Regions from separate parts of the Paenibacillus ottowii genome, predicted to be linked through region 2. Evidence: predicted binding sites of a transcription regulator. Region 2 holds the regulator's gene; the other holds the start of a gene.
The links. The regulator Rex, encoded in region 2, represses fermentation and respiration genes when NADH is low (regulators of the CRP and FNR family bind a similar motif). The targets are predictions, from matches to a motif close to TTGTGAAATATTTCACAA.

Region 1: a site for Rex is predicted at 2,105-2,122, ahead of ACQQ6X_RS13715 (formate/nitrite transporter family protein). Genes of this name have one in related genera too.

The regions. Positions count from the first base shown of each region.
Region 1 is NZ_CP191577.1:2,959,974-2,969,837, forward strand. It holds gene ACQQ6X_RS13710 (molybdopterin-containing oxidoreductase family protein) at 1-832, opposite strand, end outside; gene ACQQ6X_RS13715 (formate/nitrite transporter family protein) at 1,189-2,034, opposite strand; gene ACQQ6X_RS13720 (FAD-dependent oxidoreductase) at 2,417-3,778, opposite strand; gene ACQQ6X_RS13725 (glutathione peroxidase) at 4,169-4,645, opposite strand; gene ACQQ6X_RS13730 (ABC transporter ATP-binding protein) at 4,761-5,654, opposite strand; gene ACQQ6X_RS13735 (LLM class flavin-dependent oxidoreductase) at 5,883-6,902, opposite strand; gene ACQQ6X_RS13740 (AI-2E family transporter) at 7,036-8,181, opposite strand; gene ACQQ6X_RS13745 (LCP family protein) at 8,330-9,343, opposite strand; gene ACQQ6X_RS13750 (cation diffusion facilitator family transporter) at 9,458-9,864, opposite strand, start outside.
Region 2 is NZ_CP191577.1:992,800-1,002,663, reverse strand. It holds gene ACQQ6X_RS04640 (CCA tRNA nucleotidyltransferase) at 1-1,025, shown strand, start outside; gene ACQQ6X_RS04635 (biotin--[acetyl-CoA-carboxylase] ligase) at 1,018-1,992, shown strand; gene panB (3-methyl-2-oxobutanoate hydroxymethyltransferase) at 2,339-3,247, shown strand; gene panC (pantoate--beta-alanine ligase) at 3,244-4,182, shown strand; gene panD (aspartate 1-decarboxylase) at 4,175-4,558, shown strand; gene ACQQ6X_RS04615 (tetratricopeptide repeat protein) at 4,641-5,273, shown strand; gene dinG (ATP-dependent DNA helicase DinG) at 5,431-8,313, shown strand; gene ACQQ6X_RS04605 (redox-sensing transcriptional repressor Rex) at 8,341-8,994, shown strand; gene ACQQ6X_RS04600 (amidohydrolase) at 8,981-9,864, shown strand, end outside.

The DNA of each region.
Region 1 (9,864 bases), 2.0 Mb from region 2:
CGTCATGACCTACGGTGTAACGACGTAAAAACTCATCGTCTGTCAGTCCCTGATCAAACAGTACATGCATAACACCCAGCGCGAGTGCCGCATCCGTGCCCGGATATAACGGAATGAACCAATCCGCCCATTGCGCAGTCCGGTTGCGATGAACATCAATAACAATCACCTTAGCGCCTTTTTTACGTGCTTTCTCAGCCAATACGACCTGATGCATGTTGGTGCTGATGACATTTCCGCCCCACACAATAATGAGCTCTGCATCCTCTGTATCCTCCGGGCTCGTACCGCCCTTAAACCCCATAACGGATGCCCAGCCTTCATTCCCAGCCACGCTGCAAATCGTCTGATCCAGTTGGCTTGAACCCAGCGCATTGAAAAAGCGGCGGTCCATTCCATCTACACTCAACACACCCATATTGCCATAAAAGCTGTAGGGGAGAATCGACTCCGGTCCGTCCGTACGTATCAGCTCCTTGAACCGACCTGTAATGGTATCGACCGCCTCCTCCCAGCTAATTCGTTCAAACTTCCCTTCCCCTTTGGCGCCTACACGCTTCAACGGATACAGAACCCGATCCGGATCATATACCCGCTCGGTCATATTGCGGACTTTGTTGCATATAGCCCCTTTGGTAATGGGATGATCCGGATTACCAGTCACCTTGACTATCTTTCCATGTTCCTTGTGAAGCAGGAGCCCACATGTATCCGGGCAATCCAACGGGCATACAGCCGGAAAAATACCGTTTTGCTGTTCCGTCATCCGCTGTCCCCTTTGTAAGTTATGTTGAAGTGTGGCCTCAAGAGGCGCGCTATTGCGTTGATCCATGGTGTTAATGCTCCTTTCCGTTACCGTTTCCAAAAATTACACTGTTCTTATCATATCTACAGCTTTGATCTATGGCAAGAGAAGGATTTTACCACACAGCCTCTTTCAAAATATTAAAAAAATCCATCTGCTACATAGTGCAAGACGGATTTTAGAAATCATAATTATTTTTTTATCATGCTGTTTCACTCTTACGTACTCAGGGTAAAAGAGATCAAGGCATTATGGACGAGAGCACACTCATCCTCCATGCCAAATCATGGACCACTCCCAAAAAAATCCGCCATGACAGGTTTCGTTCCCCCGGGCCTGTCATGGCGGATTTGCTTTGTTCATTGATTCATAAAGTAATGTGATTACGCATGGTCACTCAACGGATTGGATGCAACTGAAGAAGTAGTTTGAGATTCATTTGTGGAATGTACCTTGGCTTGAGTTTTCTTCAGATAGGCCAGCCAATAGGCTCCAGCCACAAACAGGCTACCTCCCACCAAATTCCCCAACCAGACCGGAATGAAATTCATAACATAGTCTGCCCACGAAAAATGTCCTGCAAAAATAGCTGCTGGAATGAGAAACATATTGGCAACAACGTGCTGGAACCCAATAGCAACAAAGGACATCGTCGGGAACCAAATTCCCATGATTTTGCCGCCAATGGAGTCTGTACTGTATGCCAACCATACAGCCAGTGCTACGAGCCAGTTACATCCTATACCTGATATAAAAGACTGTAAAAAGCTTTCATGCAGCTTATGTCCTGCCATATCCACGACCTTGTCCAGATAAGGACCTGTTTCTGTCAAGCCCAGAACATGCCCAAAGAAAAACGCAACAAATATGGCACCTGCAAAATTACTGAGCGTAATAATCGCCAAATTACGAAGCATGGCTCCTGTCTTGATTCGTCCTGCCCATCTCGCCAAAGGGACTGCCATCATATTGCCAGTCAGCAATTCGCCACCAGCGACCAAAACTAATATCAGACCTACAGGGAACACCGCAGCTCCAATAAAGGTAGCAATGCTTCCCCACTCTTTAGGTGCACTTGCAATAACACGTATATCCAGCAAAAACCCGAGTGCAATAAATGCACCTGCCAAAAATCCCAATACCACCGCCACAGTCCACGGGTTGTTCGCTTTGGCCACTCCTGTTTCGACCGTCTTCTCGGCGATTTGCCCCGGTTTATAGCTTGCCATCTGCCCCCGCTCCTTTAATATCTTTTAAAATATTCTTCTTTCATATTTTATTTAAAATCAGTGATTTTGTTTGTGAAAAAAATCACTTTCTCAGATATAAAAAAACAGCCCTCCTAAAAGGACTGTCTTTCTGTATGATTACATCTACTGCGCTACTAATGCGCTTTACATTTAATTGTATTCTTCCTTTTCAACGGCTCTCAAGAACCAAAGAACTCCGCCCAGACCGACGGCTGCGACAACTACAAGAAAAAGGATATAAAACAAACCCATTATCTACTTCTCCCCCTAATCCTTATGCTCTCTATATTGTACTATAAGGATTCATCTATACGCTTCAGATTGTTGACAAACTTATGAACAATGTCACAGACAAATTAAATTATACAGTAACTGGATTTCGTTCCGATATCGTAGGCAATGCTTGCAAGCCTGCTGCGTTCAGGAAATTCCAAGGTTTGTTATAGTGCGGCTGGAAGAAGAAATCGACAAAAGCCAACTGGTCAATGGTCATATGATTTTGAATCGCTACAGACAGTGTGTTAATGGATTGCGTCAAATCCACCTTCGACATAATTTGGGCCCCGACAATTCTTCGTGTCTCCTGCTCATATACAACTTTCAGCAGCACCTTTTCAGAGGTTGGCATAAACTCAGGACGATAGCTGTCCTCGATTGTTACAGTTTCTACAGTCATCCCCTCGTCCATTGCTGCGGCTTCTGTCATTCCTGTTCCTGCAATATTATCTTCGTAAATTTTGATGCCTGAAGTTCCTTGTGTTCCCATGTAGGAAATGGTCGGCTGTACCAGATTCCGTGCCACCAGCGTCCCCATACGAACCGCATTGGTCGCTAACGGAATATACGCTGTTTTGCCAGTCGGATTATAGCGAATTGCACAACTGTCGCCTGCTGCAAACACATCCGGGCAGCTACTTTGCATATAATTGTCTACGATAATCGCACCATTAGGCAACATATCTACCTGACCTTTCAGCAGATCCGTTTGAGGCCGGAAACCGATACAAAGTATAACAAGCTCTGTTTCATATTCTCCTTTGGAAGTCACAACCTTGCTCACTTTACCGTTAGTCCCCTCAAAACGACTTACTGTCTCGCCAAGTACCAGCTTAATGCCATGTTCTCTCAGAGAGTTTTCAATTCGGTCTGTATACTCATGGTCCAAATATTTATTCAATATACGATCAGCACTGTCGATCAACGTTACGTTTTTGCCGTTCATTTGGAAAGCTTCTACCAGTTCAACCCCAATGTATCCAGCTCCGACGACTGTAATGTTCTGTACGTGCTGGGCTTTCTCAATGATTTCATTCGAATGATTATAGTTTTTGCAGAGCAAAATATGATCAAGTTCAATGCCTTCCAGCTTCGGAATAATTGGCCACGATCCGGTAGTTACAATCAATTTATCAAATGTGTCGGTAAATTCCTCACCTGTTTGGAGATTACGTGCATGCAGCGTTTTGCCAACTGTATCGACACTCGTTACTTCATGAAGCATCTTGGTCACTACACCCATGTCAGCCAGCTGATCTGGGGAAGAATAGAACAATCCGTGCGGATCTTTAACGACACCACCGACGTACAGTGCAATACCACAAGATAAAAATGAAATATTGTCATTACGCTCATAGACTGTAATTTCGGCATCTGGATAACATTTAGCTGTGTTGACAATGGCTGCCGTCCCTGCGTGTGTACATCCGATAACTGCTACTTTCATGTTGAATTCCTCCTTGGTGTATGGGCATAAAATGTATAATAATTGTGAATACTTTCACTTATACGACTCGTTACTTCTTGTGATTTATTTCACTTCATGTGCTCATTATAGTGTGATATTTTTCACATTACAATAGCTTTCTATGTTATTCACAGTTTGTCCACATTTTAAAAAACAAGGATAGCTGAACTCAGCCGTTTGCTGAAATCTTTTTTTGGCTCCATTCAGTTTTCCCTAGGTGCCTCCTGTTTATGCCCTTGAAACAGACTCTCACATGATGCGTCAATCATTAGGCAAACGCGTATGTAGAAATAAAAAAAGGTCCGTTTCCCCGAGACAGGCGGAAACTAGACCTTGTTAAACATACATTAGTTTAAATAGACGAAGCCATTATAACAACTGCTCAATGGCACCTTTCATCGCTTCCGGTGACTCCTTAGGCTCAAAACGCGCCACAGGCACACCCTCACGATTCACAATGAATTTTGTAAAATTCCACTGAATTGTTCCATCTTCCTGTTCGCCAGGCTGCTGTTTCTTCAAATATTCAAACAGAGCTGCTGTATCCGGTCCATTCACATCCACTTTGGCGAATACCGGGAAATTAACCCCGTAATTCAATTGGCAAAATTCAGCTGCTTCCTCGCTGCTGCCTGGCTCCTGACCACCAAATTGGTTGCAAGGGAAACCTAAAACAACGAGTCCCCGATCCTTATATTCATCATAAAGCTTTTGCAGCTCCCCGTATTGCGGGGTAAGTCCACATTTACTAGCGGTATTGGCAATCACCAGCACTTTACCTGTGTAAGTTTCCAGAGAAACCTCCTGATTGGCTGGTGTTACAGCATTATATAAATAGACAGACACACAGCATCCTCCTTCATGTCTTTTGTTTTAGATTCTTAACCTATTTTACCCAAAACGTGACGGACATGCCAATATCCACAGACCTTTAGCGTGATGCTACCAACTGATGCCTCTCCTAACCTCTCGCTGCCACTTGGGGTCTAGCATCCCGTCGCTCGGCAACAGAACCCATCGTTTGCTTCTCTTCCATATTCATTCCCTTTACTGCTTGGCTTACCGTAGGCTGACCAGCTAAAGCATACGGAAGACAGAGCGGTACACCCGTACGAGGATCAGTTACAATATCCGCTTCAATCCCGAACACCTCGCGTAGCACATCCGGGGTCATAACCTCAGTCGGGGCTCCTACCGCCTTCGCTTTCCCTTTTTTGATCGCAATCATATGCTGAGCATACCGGGCTGCATGGTTTAAGTCATGCACGACCATAACAATGGTGCGTTCTGCCGAAGTATTCAGATACTCAAGCAGATGCAGCACTTCCAGTTGGTGTGCCATATCTAAAAATGTAGTCGGCTCATCCAGAAATAAGATATCCGTATCTTGAGCAAGCGCCATAGCAATCCAGGCGCGCTGACGCTGACCGCCAGAAAGCTGATCAATCGGACGGTCATGAAACTCGCTCATTCCTGTTACTTGTATTGCCCACTCTACCATCTTGCGGTCTTCCGCTTTCATGGAGCCAAAGCCTTTTTGATAAGGGAAACGTCCGTAAGATACCAGTTCCGTCACGGTCAATCCTTCCGGTGCAGTCGGATTCTGCGGCAAAATAGCCAACTGCTTCGCTACCTCCCGCGTGGATTGCTTATGAATGGATTTACCATCCAGCAGAACGCTACCGCCTTTAGGATTCATGATGCGAGCCATCGTTTTCAGAATGGTTGACTTACCGGAGCCATTTGCCCCCACCAGTGCTGTGATTTTTCCCTGCGGTATTTCTACGTTCAGATCTTCTACGATTAATCGATCCTCATAAGCAATATCCAGATTTGCCGTTTTCAGACGAAACATTTGGAATCATCCCTTTCCCTTATCCAATATATATAGTCACGGGCTTAACGCACGACATTCATCAAAACTTCATTCTATCTTTATATAATAAAGATATTGATAATCATTATCAAGTGTTAACTTACATATTCCCTCTAATATACAAATGCACTGCATCAATAACCCTTAAAAAATCAAAAAAAGATCACCGCCCTAAAGCGGTGATCTTTTCATTCCAGCAAATTCGCATTAAGCCTGTACAGAAGACAATCCAAATGCTTCAGCCATGAGACGGATAGATTTCATTTTGGCATCAAAGTCGTGGATAATGCTCGCAACCATGATCTCCTGTGCATTATAGTCCTTGCATAATTGCTCAAGCTGGTGCTTGACTTGTTCGGGTGAGCCGACCACCATGCGCTTGCGATTCTCACGAATTCGCATCCGGTCATAAGGCGTATACGGATACGCCAGTGCCTTTTCGACAGAAGGTGTCCCTCCGGTACGCGTCCCCTGCTCTAATAGCACGAGGGACAAATCCATGCTGGAAGCCAAACGATTGGCCTCCTCCTCAGTATCCGCACAGATCGCGAATACAGCGACAAGCGAACGCGGTTGCTCACTATGCTGGGAAGGCTTGAAGCTATGTTGGTATCCCTTCATAGCACCTGTGCCGCCTTCACCATTAATGAACTGCGCGAACGCGAAGCCTACGCCACGCTCGGCGGCCAGACTTGCGCTATCGCCGCTGGAGCCAAGCAGCCAGATTTCCGGCACGGTCTCTACGAGCGGCATCGCCTGTAGCGAGCCGAAGCGGTGCTGGTTGCCTGTGCTATCGTGCAAATAGGCTAGCAGATCATCCAGCTGCTCAGGGTACAGATCAACGCCGCCCCGCATTTTCCCCTCCTGCAAAGCTCTGGTAGCAATCGGCATTCCTCCAGGCGCTCGTCCCAGCCCCAGGTCAATACGTCCCGGATACAGCCCCTCCAGTACCCGGAAATTTTCCGCGACTTTATAAGCGCTGTAATGGGGCAGCATCACACCACCTGATCCTACTCGGATCGTCCGGGTACGAGCAGCCAGATGTGAGATCAATACCTCCGGGCTGGAGCCTGCAAGATTAGAAGCTGCATGATGCTCGGATACCCAGAAACGATGATAACCCAGACGTTCCGCCTCTATAGCAAGCTCAGCAGTCTTCTGTAATGCCTGTGAGTGCGTCATGCCTTCCGATACCGGAGATTGGTCAAGAATGCTGAGTTTTATCATAAAAAGTCTGACCTTTCTATTTTGGAATAAGAATAGGCATTAAGTATAGCACGTAAAGCCACAGTTAACCAAGAGGGGCAAAATAGCAGGTTTACAGCGCAAATTGTCATATTTATTTTTTATAGATTCGTCCTTACTTTAATTTATCTGCTTCATAAAGATGGGAACGTTTTTGAAAGAAACTAAACAGATGGGTCACGATTACTTTCAAGACGGCATAACCTGGAACCGCCAGTACAATTCCTACCACACCAAATAAATTACCTGCTGTCAAAATAACAAAGATAATCGTGATTGGATGCACCCGAAGAGATTTGCCCATAATTTGTGGGGAAATAAATTTACCCTCAATAAGCTGGACGACTGTCCATACGATAACCATTTTGAGCAGCATGACCGGTGAGGTAACCAGAGCTACGATTAACGCGGGTGTAATGGCAATTGCAGGCCCCAAGTAGGGAACCACGCTCGTAAAGGACGCAATGACCGCAAGCGTCAAAGAGTAGTCCAATCCAATAATCAGATAACCTATATACAGCAGCACTCCAATACAGAAGCTGACAATAATCTGTCCACGAATGTACGAGCTCACCTGATGATTCATTTCGGTCATGATACGATCCGTCTCTTTACGGAACATAGGTGGAAGCATTTTTAAAATCCACTGCGGCAATTTGTGCCCATCTTTCAGCAAATAGAACAGAATGAACGGAACCGTAGCGATCGCAAGCACAGTTTCCGTAATCACACCCAAAAAGCTGCCCACACCCGTCCATGCATTGTTAATAAGGCCAGATAACTTTTCAGAAGCCTTGGAGGCCAGTTCGGATGGATCTATTTGAATGGTGTTCTGGAACTGGTTCACAAAATTGCTGCCAATCAGTCTCTCAAACTGCTGTTTGACTTGCTCGGTGTAGGCAGGAACGTTTTGGATAAGACCCTGTATTTGATCACGGATCACCGGGATCACCGATGTAATTACAATAGTGATAATCCCTATAATGAGCAAAAACAGGACAATAATGGAATATACTCGTTTTACCTTATTCCGTTCCAGTACATCCACCAACGGGTTCAGCAGATAGTACAACACGCCGGACAAAATAACAGGGAGAATAATCGTTTTCAGCAATACGATGACCGGGGTAAATATGTATGAAATTTTCGTAAGCACTAAGATATTCAGGCCGATCAACAGTAGTACCAACAGGAATATCACAAACTTGTTGTTCAGAAAAAACTTCTTAAACCGTTCTTTCCATGCTGGAGTTATTTCCACATGACATTCCCCTTCTCTTTATACAGATGAATACGGTCTTTATCGTTACGATATATTTTTGGAACAAAATATACAAGATTATACCCAAATAAACACAAAAGCAAACAAAGCTGTACGTTATCGTACGAACTTCGCTTGCTTTGAATAGTTATGGAGTATCATTTGTCGTGGCGGCAGCCTCTACGGTCGTGGTCACAGGTTTGTTTTCCTGTTCAAAAAGGTTCTGTATGAACCGCTTAAGTTTCCGTTCATCCACACCCAACACCTGGGCACCTTTAATGGTTTCCCCGCGCACCAGCTCATTCGGCGGGATTTGCTGCTTCGCTACTGTTTTGGCGTCGATATTAAAACCCAATGAAGCCAGCTGCAACATTTCGGTTGTACTCAAATTCGTTTCAATATAAGGAGAAATGCTATTCAAAATACTCGGCAGTTTAATTAGCGATGAGGTCGATTGTATTTTACTGCCCAGTTCGGTAATGAATTTGCGCTGTCGCTCCGTACGTGTAAAATCCGAAGTTGCATCATGACGGAAACGCACATATTGCAGGGCTGTTTTGCCGTCCATATGCTGCATTCCCTTTTTCAAGTCAATATCAAACTGGTGTTTGTCTGCCTTGGACGTGTAATGCATGTCTTTTTCAACATCCAGGTCAATACCACCTACAGAATCAACCAAGGCAATGAAACCATTAAAATCAGTATATACATAATATTGAATCGGTATGCCGAGAAGATCGCTCACAGTCTGTCTGGTCAAATCCGGTCCACCGTAGGAAAAGGCCGCATTCAATCGGCTTTGCCCATGACCCGGAATCTTGACGTACGTATCACGAAGAATCGACATCAGTGTGGCCTTTTTCGTGACTGGATCAACAGAAGCAACCATAACCGAATCAGAACGCCCTGAATCTTCCCCACGGGAATCTCCACCTAGCAGCAGAATATTCACTCTCTCTGTCCCATCCCATTCCGGTGGAAGTGATACGTCTACAGGTTGTACATTGCTTGGGGTTTGGGTTTGCGGTTTAAATTTTGAGTCCTGTCCGGAAGCAACCGAAATTTGGTTCGTAAAATGATATATAGAATAAGCATAATATCCGCCCACTAAAAGAACTGCCGCAGTCACAGAAATACCTAGCCATTTTAAAAATTTTCGCATATTTTCGGGTAACCTCGCTTTTATTCATCATCGTTCGGCTTTTAAAAGCATACCCTTCCTGCAAGTTATCTGTCAATTCGCGTCGTTTTGTTCCAGGGGCGTTGTTCGTACTGGCTATACCTTATCTTCAGGTGTATTTGGTGTCGATTTCACAGCTTGGAGGTCGTCTGGATACCACGGATTCAAATGGACAAGCACCTCATATACCCGCGGCTCCCGCTTCATGACGGCCCGCTTGATCAGCCGGATAATATCGTGTCCTTGCTGAATTGTCAAAGAAGCATCCACTGAAGCACGGATGTCCACGATAATATAATGACCGTGCTCGCGGGCACGAATGCGGTCAATGCGCTGAACCTCGGCTACACTCAGTGCAGCTGCTGCGTAGCTTTCAATTTCCTCAGTTGCAATCGCCTTCTCCATGAGCACATCTATGGACTCGCGCCCCATTTCCCAAGCCAGTTTCAGAACCAGCAACGCCACTACGAATCCCGCAATGGGGTCGCCGTAAGATAAAATCG
Region 2 (9,864 bases):
ATCACCGCCGTCCAACAGAAGTATCCTTTGTGAAGGACATCCGTGAGGATCTGATGCGGCGGGACTTCACGATGAACGCGATAGCGATGGCTGAACACGGGGAGCGAGTAGATCCGTTTGGTGGAGAAGCTGATTTGCGAGCCGCTCTCGTTCGTTGTGTGGGACGAGCCGAGGAACGCTTTGAGGAGGACGGGCTGCGAATGCTGCGTTGCATCCGTTTTGCCTCTGTATTCCGGTTCCGAGTGGCTTACAATACCTGGAAAGGTATGATCCGCCGCAGAGAGGGACTTCGATACATAGCCATGGAACGGGTACGAGTCGAATTAGAAAAGATGCTGGCGGGGCCTGACCCGTTACGTGGGTTGGAGATGCTGGGTCGTAGCGGATTGCTCGACTGTACGAAGGTGCCAGTTTCCTGGAAACAATGTGATGCAGAGGCGCTCCAGGAGATCGTGCAGCTGCCAGCAGAGCTGCGATGGGGGTTGCTCCTTATGTCTTGTAGACTTAGCTCCGAGGCAGCAGACGAGCTATTAAGAGCTTGGACTTTCTCTAACGCTGTACGTCTGCGTTTGGTTCATTTGTTGGAATGGGAAACCGAGATTATCAGCCATGCTGCTGCCATAGCTGGGAACTCTGTTTCAAGTGATTCTGACCGTATCAACGATGAGGCGCTTCGTCGCAGCTGGATTCAATTGTTAATTAGGCTGGGAAAGGACACAGCATCAGACTGGTTAGAGCTTTACAAGACATTGCCTTCTTCGTTCCGCAGATTATCGCCATCGGTAGAAATGCATGTGCAGAAAATAGCTGAACTGGCAAACTCTTGGACACAGCAGGCAGTAGTCGTTCGGATCAAGGATTTAAATATTACTGGAAATGAGCTGGTTCAGGCAATGAATCGACCAGGTGGACCGTGGCTGGGACAGCTGATGGAACAGCTTTTACAAGCGGTCGCTTGCGGAGATATCCCGAATGAAACAGAAACATTGCTTCAGGAAGTGAAACGGGTGATGAGTAGTGAATAATCATGAGAGACTGTTAGGCATACTGGAGGAAGGTTCATCTGATTACGTATCTGGTGAGGAGATTAGCCGCCGCCTCTCCGTTAGTCGCACAGCAATATGGAAGCAAATCAACAAACTGCGTGAGCTGGGTTATAATATCGATGCCTCTTCGCGCCGGGGCTATCGGTTGATATCTCGGCCTGACCGACTGGAAGTCTCCAAATTGGCAGACCTATTAACTACCCAATCATTTGGCCAGCGTATCATAGTGCTGGATTCAACGGTATCCACTCAGCAGGATGCTATGCGTTTGGCAGAAGAGGGCGCACCAGAGGGAACGGTAGTGCTGGCAGAGGAACAGACAGCAGGCCGGGGACGTCAGGGACGGAAATGGTATTCCCCTCGCGGTAAAGGGATATGGATGAGCATTGTATTACGCCCCACACAGCCCTTGGCCTTTACCCCCCAGCTAACACTGCTTACAGGTGTGGCGGTATGTCGGGCTATTCGCCGACTGACGGGTGTGGAGGCAGGCATTAAATGGCCAAACGATCTGCTGATCCATGGTCGTAAGGTATCTGGTATTCTGCTGGAATCTGCAACAGAGGATCAACGGGTTCGCTATTGCATTGCAGGAATTGGTATCGACGTAAATTTGAATGTAGAAGATTACCCGGAAGAGCTATCCCATGTAGGGACATCTTTGAAAATAGAAGCAGGGCTTGAAATTGACCGTACTACACTGATTGCTGCAGTTCTGGAAGAAATGGAGCAGCTAAGCAAGCTATATGCCGAGCAGGGGTTCCAGCCTATAACTATGCTGTGGGAGGCGTTATCCGTGACGATGAATCGCAGCGTTCGGGCACATACGGGTCAAGGGATAGCGGTAGAAGGTACAGCGGTCGGCTTGGACCCTTCAGGGGCACTCATGATTGAAACGGATCTTGGAGAGCGAATTCAGGTCATTTCAGGGGATATACAATTGTAGAAGCGACCTTAGCTGTGAAAAACGATCATAATCATTCTGTTCCCTGTGTAAAACTTCACGTGAAAAAGTGGATGTTTTTTGTTATACTGTGCAGGAGGCGGCATCGGACGGTCCGAGCTGCACTCCAAGGGCACATGCTCTACTTTAGCTAGTTTGTAAGACCATCATAACTTCATTTGAAGGTTACGTTGGATTCTGCTCTGAGCCGAACAGGACCGAGACAGAAGGGACGATCTCAAAATGAGTGTCTTTTTTGGCTGTTCGGACCTTTTGATGACGCAGATGTACAAGCGTTCATAAAAGGTTATTTTTTGTGCCAAAAAAAGATGGAAGGGAGCCATTCGAAATGGCAGGAAAACAAGCGCTGAATATTGTGAAAATGAAAAAAATGAAGCGGGAGGGCATTCCGCTCAGTATGCTGACCGCCTATGATTATCCATCGGCTAAGATAGCCGAGGAAGCGGGAATTGACATCATTCTCGTCGGGGACTCACTGGGTAACGTAGTGCTTGGTTATGATTCGACCATCCCTGTGACCTTGGATGATATGGTGTACCATTCCCGGACAGTGGCAAGAGGCGCTGAGCATACATTTATCGTAGCGGACATGCCTTTTATGACATATCACAGCAGTATATCCGAAAGTCTTCAAGGCATCCGTCGTCTGATGCAGGAAGGACATGCGCATGCTGTTAAATTGGAGGGTGGAGCAGAAATCGCCGATGTTGTAAAAGCGACTGTTCAGGCAGGTGTACCTGTGCTGGGACATATCGGGCTTACTCCGCAATCCGTTAATCAGATTGGCGGCTATCGCATTCAAGGTAAGGACGAAGCGGATGCACGCCGATTGATGGCAGATGCCAAGGCGTTAGAACAGGCAGGTGCCTTTGGTATTGTCTTGGAATTGGTGACTGAGGAAGTGGCAACAGCGATTTCTAAAGAACTCTCCATTCCGACGATTGGAATCGGTGCAGGACGTGGATGTGACGGTCAGGTACTCGTTTATCACGATCTGATTCAATATGCTTCGCCTTATTTCAGCAAACGTTTTGTTAAAACCTATGCCGATGTAGGCGGTTTGATCCGCAGCAGCATTGAGCAGTATGTGAGCGATGTAAAAGGGCGGGCATTCCCGGCTCAAGAGCATGTGTTTAGCGCGGATGATCGCGTTGTGGAGTCCCTGGAGTCCTTGTACGGACAAGCAAAAGGACAAGCGCGGGAACAAGCTAAGGAAAAGGTGGAATCTCAGTCATGATCATCGTAAGAGAAGTAGCTCAGCTCCGCAAGGTTATTGCCGAACGTCGGCAGCTTGGAGCCAATGGAGAAAAAAAAGCACACGATTCTGCCTCATTACTGCAACATAAAGTTGGCTTTGTACCAACAATGGGATACCTGCATGAAGGGCACGCGAGCTTGATGCAAAAGGCGCGCAAAATGGCAGATACGGTGGTGCTTAGCATTTTCGTAAATCCAATTCAATTTGGACCTACCGAAGACCTGGACAGCTACCCTCGCGATGAAGCTCGTGATCTGGAGGTAGCTCGGCGCGAAGGCGTGGATATTGTATTTTTGCCAACTGTAGCAGAAATGTATCCGCAGCCAACCCAAACCAAAATTCACGTATCCGCTTTGACAGACCGCTTGTGTGGTGCCTCCCGTCCAGGCCATTTTGACGGTGTGACTACAGTGGTAGCCAAGCTGTTTAATATGGTAGGTCCTGATTTGGCCTTTTTTGGAATGAAGGATGCGCAGCAGGTTGCTGTGCTTCAACAAATGGTGACTGATCTCAATATGAATGTGACCCTCATACCTTGTCCTATCGTCAGAGAAGCCGATGGTTTGGCTCTTAGCTCCCGTAATGTATATCTAAGTGCGGAACAGCGTGAGCAGGCATTAGTGCTGTCTCAGTCCCTGCGCAAGGTGCAAGAAGTGAGTGAAGATATTGTACAGAACACCATTACGATGAAGCAGATACGTCAAATGGTGGAGTCCACCATTGCCACTTCTCCTTTGGCAGATATTGACTATATTGAAATATTAACTTTTCCTGGTCTGGAGCCCCTTCGCCCTGAGCAGCGTCTATGTGATGTGCAGGACGACATCATTGTTGCGCTGGCTGTAAAATTTGGGAATACCCGACTGATTGACAATATAAGAATACAGAAAGTGGAGGTACTTTCCCATGTTTAGAACCATGATGAAATCTAAAATTCACCGCGCGACGGTTACCGAAGCCAACCTGAACTATGTGGGGAGTATTACCATAGATGAAGATTTGATGGAGACATCGGATCTACTGGAGAATGAAAAGGTTCAAATTGTAAACAATAACAATGGAGCTCGATTGGAAACCTATGTGATTCCAGGACCGCGCGGAAGCGGCGTGATTTGTCTCAACGGTGCGGCAGCCCGTCTGGTGCAGCCTGGGGATACAGTCATCATTATTTCCTATGCTTCCATGTCAAATGAAGAGGCCAAAGCATACAAGCCAACAGTGGTATTTGTGGATGAACATAATAAACCAGCTCAAACGATGAACAAGGAAGTACACGCGACGATCATGTAATGAATGGGAGTGCGGATGAAACCCCTCATTTAAGCGAAAAATGTGATTGTAATAATCCATCTTTCGTAAGGGCGGGATGCACATGTTCCAGCATGTATTCGCAGAAATGAACAGCATGTTAGATGATATCGTGAAGCATTACCCATCAGCCCAGGGTCCCCGCAGAGAGGAGCTGCTGCAGAATTGGAGTCTGCTGCGGAGAATGAGTGATGGAATTATGGATGAGTGGCTGGCTTTTGAGGAAAAAATGGTTTGCTTGCGTGCGGCTGGCTTTTCCGCAGAGACCGACATGTCTGACGCTGAATTGCCCGAAAAGGAGCTGCCGGCTTTTAACCGGGGGCAGGGGTATTATCGATTACTTATGTACCCTGAGGCCATCCAGCAATTTAAGCAGGTGCTACAGCATTTTCCAAGCAGTTGGCAGAGTTGCATGTATATGGGGATGGCTTATTTTCAACTGGATGATTCAGCAGAGGCTGTAGGTCATTTTCAGAAGGTGCTGCACCTAACTGAACAGCCGGGGCTAAAAGCCGTCATTTTTAATGCGTTAGGCTGTTTGATGGCAAAGCAGGCTGACGTAAAAGAGGCGCAAAAATATTTTGCTCTCGCACATCAGTTCGATCCAACGCTGCCCGAGCCACTGCACAATATGCAAGCCTGTTTGTCTGGTGCCGAAAAGCTTCGATGCAACAGCTCCATGTTAACCTGGATGTAGCTGTCAGACACCGAATAAGACGATGCATGCCCACCTCCTTGGGTGCCGTGTGCATCGTCTTTTTTGGCTGTCTTAATTTCCAAACAGGCAATCTTCTGCTATGCTATTATACGGAGTTATTATTTTTGTATGTGTCAAAAGAAAGGATTAAGCTCGAATGAAATTTGCGGTATTGGATTTTGAAACGACAGGCACCCAGTCCGCGGATGATATCATTCAAGTCGGACTTGCAATTATAGATCATGATAACAGCATTTCCCGTGTTTACGGCTCTTATGTAAACCCTGGCAGATCTATTCCACCTTTTATCACCGGCTTGACCGGGATTACAGACGATGACGTCAAAGACGCGCCTTCACTCGAAGAAATGATGATGGAACTCGTGCCTATGCTGGACGATGTCGTGCTGGTCGGTCATAATGTGGCGTTTGATTTCAATTTTTTGCAAAGCGCTTTGGATCGGTGCGGATACTTACCCTTCAGCGGTAGAATTTTGGATACGATGGATTTTCTAAAAATCTTGTTCCCGTCGCTATCTTCTTACCAGCTGGGTTTTGTTTCCTCTGAGTTTGGGCTGGCACATGACCGCCCACATCAGGCAGACAGTGACGCGTTGGCTACAGCTGAGGTGTTTTTAAAGTGTCTGGGTGAGCTTCAGGCATTACCTTTGATAACGATACAGCGGCTTAGCGATTTGTTTGCAGAGGAAGACAGTGATCTTGGTTGGTTTCTTGATGGTATTCGGGAAGAGAAAGAGCTAGATCCTATTCAGGATTTGGAGAAACATCAATTTTTCCGTCAGCTTGCGCTTAAAGTGGAAGATTGGACCGAGCTGGCTACTCCGCGTAGAGAAGATGATCCGAATCCGCTGTCAGGTGTTTCCTTTGAAGAGTATATGGATGATGTGCGGGACAATTTGCGTTCATCCTTAAGCCAATATGAGGAGCGAGAGGCCCAGATCCAAATGATTGAGGGTGTAAACCAAGCCCTGAGTCAAGATAAGCATTTGTTGATTGAGGCGGGGACAGGAACGGGGAAGTCCCTAGGTTATTTGCTTCCGTCACTATATCATAGTGTAAAATATGGGCAGAGGGTAACAGTAAGCACGCATACCATTAATCTGCAGGAGCAATTGCGAGAGCGTGATATTCCGATGCTGACAAAAGTGATTCCGTTCCCGTTCCGGGCTGCCATTTTTAAGGGTCGGGGACATTATTTGTGTCTGCGCAAGTTTGAACATAAAATAAACAGAAGAGACTTCGCGACACCAAAGGAAGACTTAATTACAGCAGCTCAAATGATCGTCTGGCTGACGCTGACAGAAACCGGTGATGATGAGGAACTAAACCTGAGCAACCGTGGAGGGGATTTTTGGGAAACGGTGGCCAGTGATTCCGAGTCCTGTCTTGGTCGTTCTTGCCCATGGTTCCGTAAATGCTACTATCATCGTGCACGTCATGAAGCAGGAACAGCGGATGTAGTTATTACGAATCACTCCAAGTTGTTCACCGACGTCAAAGCTAGTCACCAACTGCTGCCAAGCTACGAACATCTGGTCATTGATGAAGCTCATCATTTAGAGGAAGTAGCTGGCAAGCACCTGGGCATGCATATGAAATATTTCACACTCGTGCACACGCTGACTCGATTGTTCAAGGACAGTAAAAATGGACAATTGCCTTCGCTACGTCAGCAGTTGGCAAAATCGGGGCATGAGAAGTCAACAGAGTGGGCCTCAACCATTGACCAGCTGTATCCACTCGTTTTAGAGGTTAAGGAAACTTGGGACCTGTTAAGCGATAAGCTGTTTGGCATGTTGCCGGAACGTACTGATGCAACGCCGGGAGAAACAGGGCAGTTTTCTTCACGTCTCAAACCATCGGCCAAGCCCGCAAAGTGGGATCAGGCGGCAGCATTGGAAAATCAGCTTTATGTAACGATGAGCGAAATTTTGCGCAAGGGCGACAAGCTGATGCTGGATGTCAAGGAAGAACATGACGATTATGCGGCAGATAGTCTCATTACAGATATCACGGGTCTGTTTAAGGATTTGGCGGGAATTAAGGAAAATTTACGTTTCTTTATACGACTCGATGATGAAACAACCGTATACTGGCTTGAAGCGAGTGGGCAATTCCGTAGTAAGTCATTGCAATTTTATGCGGTGCCCGTCGATGTGAGCCGTCAGTTGAAAGAAATGTTTTTTGACAAAAAAAGAAGTATTATTCTGACATCTGCTACTTTATCGGTAGATAAGTCGTTTCAGTACATGACCGAGCAACTCGGCTTGCAGGAGGCTGCGGATCAAGGACGATTAATGACTTCTCAGCTCCCATCCCCTTTTAATTACAGGGATCAGGTGTTGCTGGTCATTCCGCGGGATTTTCCGAGTGTGAAGGGCAGTGTAGGGGATGCACACTTTGTAGAGATGCTCGTTAGCTCTCTAGGGGCGACTGCTCAGGCAACGCGGGGGAGAATGCTTGTTCTGTTTACTTCCTATCGGATGCTCCGGCAAGTGTATGAGCCGCTCAAAGAAGCGCTGGCATCCAGTGATATCACCGTGTTAGGACAAGGTGTGGACAGTGGAAGCCGCAGCAAGCTAACCCGCCGGTTTCAGGAAGCCAAAGCTTCCGTACTGCTGGGTACCAGCAGCTTCTGGGAAGGCGTCGATATTCCAGGGAAGGCACTCACTTGCCTGGCCATCGTTCGCTTGCCGTTTCAACCGCCCAATCACCCGTTACTGGAGGCAAAAAGCGAGTTGCTCCAGCAGCAGAAGAAGAATCCATTCATGAAGCTGTCTGTACCACAGGCAGTGATCCGTTTCAAACAGGGATTTGGTCGGTTGGTACGTACAGCGAGCGACCACGGAGTCGTCATTGTCTACGATACACGTGTGATCGAATCCTATTACGGAAAGCACTTTTTGTACTCGTTGCCGGGACCAAAAATGGAGCATATGCCATCTGAGCAAATGGTGCCACGCATTGCGGAATGGCTCCAATCCGCCCCGGAGACAGAGGCACAACGGACGGACACCTAAAGTCCGTTACAATTAGGGGGAGCAAGTATGAAATCAGATAAAATTTCAGAGGCTGTCGTACGGAGATTACCCGTATATTTACGTTATCTGAATGCACTGCACAAACGGGAAGTGGCTACGGTCTCTTCTCAAGAGCTGGGGCAGAGGCTGGATTTGAATCCGGCCCAAATCCGTAAAGATCTGGCCTATTTTGGCGATTTTGGCCGGAAGGGTATCGGTTATGATGTTTCTTATCTAATTGAGAAAATACGCCATATCCTGAAAATCGACCAGCAAATTAATGTAGTGTTGGTCGGAGCGGGTAATCTGGGTCAAGCCCTTTCGAACTATAACGCTTATTTAAAAGACAATATGAAGATTGTGGCGGTGTTTGATTCGTTTCCAGATAAGGTTGGGACCAAAATCAATACCTTAGTCGTTCAGTCGATGGATGAACTGGAAGCAACTGTGAAGGAAAAAAATATTCGAATCGGGATTATTACTGTGCCTGATTTTGAGGCACAGCAGGTAGCTGACAGGCTCATTGAGAGTGGAATTGGAGCGATTTTGAACTTTGCCCCTATCATTCTCAAGGCACCAGCTAACATTCGGATACATGCCACAGACTTTACAACTGATTTGCTTAGCCTCGCGTATTATTTGGAGGATGGAAAGGAAGAAGCACAATATGACAGTGAATAAATGGGTAATTAAAAACGGGTCTTTTGCCGTAAATGGAGCCGAAGCGGGGGTAATCCATGGTTTTATGATTGTGGAGGATAGCCGCATTACTTACATTGGCGAGACTTTGCCTGCTGGTGAGGAAGAGACGGAAACAATCGACGGTAAGGGGCTATTGTTCTTACCTGGACTGGTGAATACTCATGGTCATGCGGCGATGTCTCTGCTGCGAGGGTATGGAGATGACCTGGCCCTTCAAGTGTGGCTGCAGGAAAAAATGTGGCCTATGGAGGCCAAGTTTACATCTACAGATGTGTACTGGGGAACATCTTTGTCAGTGTTAGAAATGCTGAAAGGTGGAACCACGACTTTCCTGGATATGTACGACCATATGGATGAGGTGGCTCGTGTAGCTGAAGAGTCTGGCATTCGTGCAAGTCTGATGCGTGGAGCAATTGGGCTATGCTCAGAAGAAGAACAGCGGATCAAGCTGGCTGAGGCCGTAACTTTTGCGCGCAACTGGCATGGTAAAGCAGACGGTCGTATCACAACCATGATGTCGCCGCATGCCCCGTACACATGTCCGCCTGCGTTTATCGAGAAATTCGTTCAAGCTGCACATGATCTCGATTTACCATTGCATACGCACATGTCCGAGACGATCGCCGAAGTTGAGCAAAACGTTCGTGATTACGGTTTGCGTCCAGTTGCACATTTAGATAAGCTTGGCTTTTTCTCTCGTCCTGCCTTGGTTGCCCACGGCGTTCACTTGAACGACGAAGAAATTGCCTTATTAGCAGAACGAGGTGTGGCGGTCTCCCATAATCCAGGCAGCAACTTGAAGCTGGCAAGCGGCGTAGCAAGAGTGCCTGAACTGCTGCGTGCAGGAGT